Regions from separate parts of the Bradyrhizobium sp. CCGB01 genome, predicted to be linked through region 1. Evidence: riboswitches for the same ligand, from Rfam matches in the RefSeq annotation. Region 1 holds a riboswitch; the other holds the start of a gene.
The links. Region 1 has a riboswitch for S-adenosylmethionine ahead of NLM25_RS40875 (homoserine O-acetyltransferase). Riboswitches for the same ligand answer to the same signal wherever they lie in the genome.
Positions count from the first base shown of each region.

Region 2: another riboswitch for S-adenosylmethionine. It lies ahead of NLM25_RS42490 (O-succinylhomoserine sulfhydrylase); the one in region 1 lies ahead of NLM25_RS40875 (homoserine O-acetyltransferase).

Region 1 covers NZ_JANADK010000001.1:8,685,750-8,689,175, reverse strand. The annotation lists gene hisC (histidinol-phosphate transaminase) at 1-180, opposite strand, end outside; gene NLM25_RS40880 (chorismate mutase) at 214-1,062, opposite strand; SAM riboswitch at 1,269-1,348, shown strand; gene NLM25_RS40875 (homoserine O-acetyltransferase) at 1,441-2,643, shown strand; gene metW (methionine biosynthesis protein MetW) at 2,659-3,321, shown strand.
Region 2 covers NZ_JANADK010000001.1:9,011,969-9,015,394, reverse strand. The annotation lists gene NLM25_RS42495 (SGNH/GDSL hydrolase family protein) at 1-688, shown strand, start outside; gene NLM25_RS42490 (O-succinylhomoserine sulfhydrylase) at 821-2,008, opposite strand; SAM riboswitch at 2,083-2,162, opposite strand; gene NLM25_RS42485 (2'-deoxycytidine 5'-triphosphate deaminase) at 2,243-3,379, shown strand.

The DNA.
Region 1 (3,426 bases):
ATAATCTTCCAGATGCGCCGCCACGTTCTTGAACGCCTCGATCGCCTTCGGCGAAGGCCCGAACGGCGTCTCGTTGGCCGAGAGCTTGAACACCTTGCGGCCCGGCTCGGCGACCGGGCTCTTGCCGGGCGTGTAGGGCGCAATATCGAGAATGCCGGGATTCGGCACGGGGCGGGACATCTTCAACTCCGGATAGGCTGGGCTGCTCGTGACTTACGATTTCGGCCCGGTCGGGGGCACCGTATAGCGCGTTGCGTGGCTGCCGACGAGGGCCGTGGAGCGCACCGAGGCCCCCGCTTCGATCAAGGCAGCCTTGATTTTCTCGATGCTGGTCGCGCTCGTGACCGAGACCAGCAATGCCGCGCCGTCAAAGGCGGTATCGGGCACCGCCACGATCTCGGCGAGCGGCGAGAGCGTCCGCGCGACCTCGGCGTTCCACCCGGACACGCGCACGCTGAAGGTCTCGACCTCGGTCACCAGGGCGCTGTCGGCGACGCGCGAGATCGCGAACACCGGCAGTGCGGCCGGATGGTCGGCGCGCTCGACGAAGGGCATCCGCGCAATGATCTTCGGCGCACCGTTGGCTTCCAGCTCCAGCCACCACGGCGTGCGGCTCGAGGTTGCCGAGACCAGCGCAAGGTCGCCCTTGGATTTCGCCACCGCCTCGACCGCCGCCTGCGCGCTGAAATGCGCGACGTAAGGCACGGTGAAGCCGAAATGGAAGCGCGCGGAATCGCGCATCGCGGGCTCGTTCACCGAGATGTCGGCATGCACGGAGAACGGCGCCTGGACATAGGTGAACGTGGAGATGATGACGCGCCAGATGCTCTCGACCGTGTCGAGCGGCAGGATGCCGCGATGGCGCTGCACGAGGTCACGCATCATGGCGGCCTCGCGCGCCGGGCGGAACGCCGAGCCGACCTCCTGGGTCTGCTTCACCTGGATCAGGCGGTCGATGATGTCGCCGCGCTGCATCAGCAGGCGATGCATGCCCTCGTCGATCGCGTCGATCTCCTTGCGCAATTCCTGGAGCGATGGTGGCGCGGGCGGACGTTGGGACATATCTGACAGGGGCTGTTGAGAGGCGTTTTAATGCGGGTTGGGCCAAGTCGTTTGGTAGGGTCGGACCCGCTGCGGTCGATGTCCTGATTAGGCAGTCAGGACGGCGAAAGCAAAGAGAAATGACGGCCTGTTTGGCTGATGAGACCGAGATGAAATTGGCTGATCCGGGCCGTGACTTGACGAAAACCGTCCAAGACAGTAGTTTTTGCCTGTTCCGTGGTCATTTGAGCCGGCCGGCTTGCAGCCACGTTAAAAAACTCGCTAAACAGGCCGGGGACCCTTTCGATCCCGGCCGAACCTATCGTTCAGGCCGGGTTTTTCATGGCCTGATGTCAGCGGCGGCTTAACAGCCGGTCGCAAACGAGGTCGATGTCAGAGATGGGTGGCGTCAAGTCCGTACCGAGCCCCGCGATCAGCGCCGACGATCGGTCGCATGAGGTGGATCATCCGAGTTCGCAGGTTGCGCAGTTCGGCGCCGACCAGCCGCTGCGGCTCGATTGCGGCGTCGATCTCTCCCCGTTCCAGATTGCCTATCAGACCTATGGCGAGCTCAACGCCGATCGCTCCAACGCGGTCCTGATCTGCCATGCGCTGACGGGCGATCAGCATGTCGCCAACGTGCATCCCGTCACCGGCAAGTCCGGCTGGTGGGAGACGCTGGTCGGTCCCGGCCGACCTCTTGATCCTCAACAATACTTCATCATTTGCGCCAACGTGATCGGCGGCTGCATGGGCTCGACCGGGCCGGCCTCGATCAATCCCGCGACCGGCAAGGTGTGGGGCCTGGATTTCCCTGTGATCACCATCCCCGACATGGTGCGCGCGCAGGCAATGCTGATCGACCGTCTCGGCATCGACACGCTGTTTGCGGTGGTCGGCGGCTCGATGGGCGGCATGCAGGTGCTGCAATGGACCGCGGCCTATCCCAAGCGCGTGTACTCCGCACTCGCAATCGCCTGTTCGACGCGGCACTCGGCGCAGAACATCGCCTTCCACGAGCTCGGCCGCCAGGCGGTGATGGCCGATCCCGACTGGCACAACGGCCGCTACACGGACCAGGGCATCCATCCGCATCGCGGACTTGCGGTCGCACGCATGGCCGCGCACATCACCTATCTGTCGGACGCCGCGCTGCATCGTAAGTTCGGCCGCCGCATGCAGGACCGCGAGCTGCCGACCTTCTCGTTCGACGCTGATTTCCAGGTCGAGTCCTATCTGCGCTACCAGGGCTCGTCCTTCGTCGAGCGGTTCGACGCCAACGCCTATCTCTATCTGACCCGCGCGATGGATTATTTCGACATCGCCGGCGACCATGGCGGCGTGCTGGCGAAAGCGTTCGCGGGCATCGAGACGCGCTTCTGCGTGGTCTCCTTCACCAGCGACTGGCTGTTTCCGACCTCGGAATCGCGCGCGCTGGTGCATGCGCTGAATGCGTCGAGCGCGCGGGTGTCGTTCGCCGAGATCGAGACCGATCGCGGCCATGACGCCTTCCTGCTCGACGTGCCCGAATTCTTCGATATCGCCCGCGCCTTCCTGCAATCGGCAGGGAAAGCGCGCGGGCTCACCGGCAAGAATGACTGACAGGGACGGCTAGCGATGTCTGCACAGGAAGTGTTGCCGCTGGGCGGCGTTGCGACGGAGCAATCCGGCCAGTATCGCGCCGACCATCTGCTGGTCGCCGAGATGGTCAAGCCCGGTTCGAAAGTGCTCGACGTCGGCTGCGGCGAGGGCGACCTGCTCCAGCTTCTGGAGACCCGCGGCATCGACGGTCGCGGCATCGAGCTGTCGCGCGAGGGCGTCAACCGCTGCGTCGCCAAGGGCCTCGCGGTGGTGCAGGGCGATGCCGACACCGATCTCGTCAATTATCCCGACGATGCCTTCGATTACGTCATCCTGTCGCAGACGCTGCAAGCGACGCGACAGCCGCGGGTCGTGCTGGAGAATCTGCTGCGCATCGGCCGCCGCGCCATCGTGTCGTTCCCGAATTTCGGCTTCTGGAAGATGCGGCTCCAGCTCCTGATCGGCGGCCACATGCCGCGCACCGAGAACCTGCCCGCGACCTGGTACGACACCGCCAATATCCATTTCTGCACCATCAAGGACTTCGTCGAGCTCTGCGATGCGATCGGTGTCAAGATGGAGCGCGCCGAGGCGCTGGACCTCTACGGCCGTCCGCTGCGGCTGCGATTGCCGTGGTGGGTGTGGAATATGTTCGGCGAGCAGGGGGTGTTTCTGCTGAGCCGGGGCGGGCGGAAGTAAGGCTCGCAGACCCTCACGCCGAGAAGCGGCCCGCCGCTACCTCGTGCGGGCAACTAGACTAAAGTTCTCAATTCGGCGGCCGGCCAAAGTTGAGCCTCTCGGTTG
Region 2 (3,426 bases), 330 kb from region 1:
GATGGGCTCGCTGCCGCATGTCGCGGGCAAGCTCGTCGCCGGAAAGCCCGTCGTCATCGTCGCGTTCGGCTCGTCGTCGACGGCAGGCTATGGCGCGACCTCACCCGATTTCAACTATCCGAACCGTCTCGCCGCGCAGCTGCGCCGGCAATATCCGACCGCCGACATCACCGTCATCAATGCCGGTGTCGGCGGCGAGGACGCGCCCGAGATGATGAAGCGCCTCCAGAAGGAGGTGATCGACGTGCATCCGGATCTCGTGATCTGGCAGGTCGGCACCAACGCCGTGCTGCGCAATCTCGATCCCGGCGACACTGCAAAACTGGTCGAGGACGGCATCTCCCGCATCCAGGCTGCCGGCGGCGCCGATATCGTGCTGGTCGATCCGCAATACTCTCCGGCGGTCAATCAGCGTCCCGAGAGCGCCGGCAAGATGGTGAAGCTGCTCGGCAAGGTCGCCGAGCTCCGTCACGTCGGCATCTTCCCGCGCTTCGAGGTGATGCGAGACTGGCACGAGACGCAGGCGATCCCGATGGAGAGCTTCGTCATCGCCGACGGCCTGCACATGAACGATTGGGGCTACGCCTGCTTCGCCCAGCTCCTCGGCGACGACATCATCCGCTCCGTCGGCCAGATCAAGCTCGGCGTGAATGTCCCTGCGGACGTGCGGACGTACCGGCCGATGTAGGCACGGTGCCGTAGGGTGGGTTAGGCGAAGCCGTAACCCACCATGCTTCAGCGATCGCCGAACGAAGTTGGTGGATTACGCCGGCGGACTGCGCTTCGCGCAGCCGCGGGCTAATCCACCCTACGAAGCGATTCACGCCTTCTCCAGCGCGGCCGTCAGATCCTCGATCAGATCATCCGGATGCTCGAGCCCTGCCGAGAGACGGATGAAACCCTCGCTGATGCCGAGCGCGGCGCGGTCTTCCGGCTTGAGGCGCTGGTGCGTCGTCGTCGCCGGATGCGTGACGAGGCTCTTGGCATCGCCGAGATTGTTCGAGATCTTGGCAAGCTTGAGCTCGTTGAGCACGCGGAACGCGGCAGCCTTGCCGCCCTTCACCTCGAAGCCGACCAGCGTCGAGCCGCCGCGCATCTGCTTCTTCACCAGCGCTGCCTGCGGATGATCGGCGCGGCCGGGATAGACCAGCCGGGAAATCTTGGGATGGCTCGCCAGCACGTCGGCGATCCGCGCTGCGCTGTCGGTCTGCGCGCGCACGCGCACGCCGAGCGTCTCCAGGCCCTTGAGCAGGACCCAGGCGTTGAACGGCGAGATCGACGGGCCGGTCTGGCGCATGAAATTGTGGATGTGATCGGCGATGAAGGCTTCCGAGGACAGGATGATGCCGCCCAGACACCGGCCCTGGCCGTCGATGTGCTTGGTCGCGGAATAGACCACCACGTCGGCGCCGAGCGCGAGCGGGCTCTGCCAGATCGGCGTCGCGAACACGTTGTCGACGACGAGCCGTGCGCCGCCCTTGTGCGCGATCTCGGCAATCCCGGGGATGTCGAGCACGTCGAGCGTCGGGTTGGTCGGGCTCTCAAGGAAAAACGTCTTGGTGTTCGGCCTCAAGGCACGCTGCCACTGGTCGAGGTCGAGGCCATCGACCAGCGTGGTCTTGATGCCGTAGCGCGGCAGCAGGTCCTGAATGACGTAGAGGCACGAGCCGAACAGGGCGCGGGAGGCGACCACGTGATCGCCGGCCTTGAGCGGCGCCAGGATCGCGGTCGTCACCGCGGCCATGCCGGTTGCCGCCGAGCGGGCGGCCTCGGCGCCTTCGAGCTCGATCATGCGGCGCTCGAACATCGCGATGGTCGGGTTGGAGTAGCGCGAATAGATGAAGCCGGGGTCCTCGCCCTTGAACCGCGCCTCGCACTCCTCGGCGCTGTTGTAGACGTAGCCCTGGGTCAGGAACAGCGCCTCCGACGTCTCGCCATATTGCGAGCGCAGGGTGCCGGAATGGACCAGGCGGGTTTCGGGACGGTAGTTGGCGGTCGACTTCGACATAGGTACCTCCGACATGACCGTCTCGTCGAAAACGGTCACAAAAAAACCGGCCTGGATAACACCACGGGCCGGGATCACAGAGGTCCCCGGCCTGTTTAGCGACTTATTTAACGTGGCTGCAAGCCGGCCGGCTCAAATCACCACGGGATAAGTCATGCTCATATTCCGCAATGCCCTTTCCGTCAAGACGTCCATCGGTTAGCCGTAAAACGCTAGTATTTCCCGCATGTCGGGATGCGTTTGACCCCTGATGAGGACCCCCTGTTGACGTTCACGGTCGCCGCCGACGCCAATGGTATCCTGCCCGACCGCATGATCGCGGCGATGGCGGAGGCGGGGCTCATTCTGCCGGCCTACGACTTCGTCGAAAGCCAGATCCAGCCGGCGAGCCTCGATCTTCGCCTCGGCGACATCGCCTACCGCGTCCGTGCCAGCTTCCTGCCCGGGCCGGGTGCGACCGTTGCCGAGCGCATCGACGAATTGAAGCTGCACGAGTTCAGCCTCACCGACGGTGCGGTGCTGGAGACCAACTGCGTCTACATCGTGCCACTGCTCGAGAGCTTGGCGCTGCCGCCGGAGATCGTCGCGGCGGCGAACCCGAAAAGCTCCACCGGCCGGCTCGACGTCTTCACCCGCGTCATCGCCGACGGCACCCGCCGCTTCGACATGATCGGCGCCGGCTATCACGGCCCGCTCTACGCCGAGATCAGCCCGAAGACGTTCCCGGTGCTGGTCAGCGAGGGCTCGCGCCTGAGCCAGGTGCGCTTCCGCACCGGAGATGCCATCCTCAACATCGACGAGCTCGAGGCGCTGCACGCGACCGAGCGTCTCGTCGATCTCGCCGATGCCGATCTCACCGGCGGCGTCGCCGTCTCCGTTGACCTCTCCGGCGAGAAGGCCAACGGCTTCGTCGGTTACCGCGCCAAGCGCCACACCGGCGTCGTCGATGTCGATCGCCGCGCCGGCTATGCGGTGGAAGATTTCTGGGAGCCGATCTCGGCGCGTCCCGACGGTAGCCTGATCCTCGACCCCGGCGAGTTCTACATCCTCGCCTCCAAGGAAGCCGTGCAGGTGCCGCCCGATTACGCCGCGGAGATGGTGCCGTTCGATCCCCTGGTCGGTGAATTCCGCGTGCACTATGCCGGCTTCTTCGATCCTGGCTTCGGCTACGCCGGTGCGGGCGGGCAGGGCGCGCGCGCCGTGCTTGAAGTGCGCTCGCGCGAGGTGCCGTTCATCCTCGAGCACGGCCAGATCGTCGGCCGCCTCGTCTACGAGAAGATGCTGGCACGCCCCGACGCGATGTACGGCCAGCGCATCGGCTCGAACTACCAGGCGCAGGGCCTCAAACTATCGAAGCATTTTCGGGTGTAGCTTCACACTCTACTGTCATGCCCACCGGGGCATCCAGTACGCCGCAG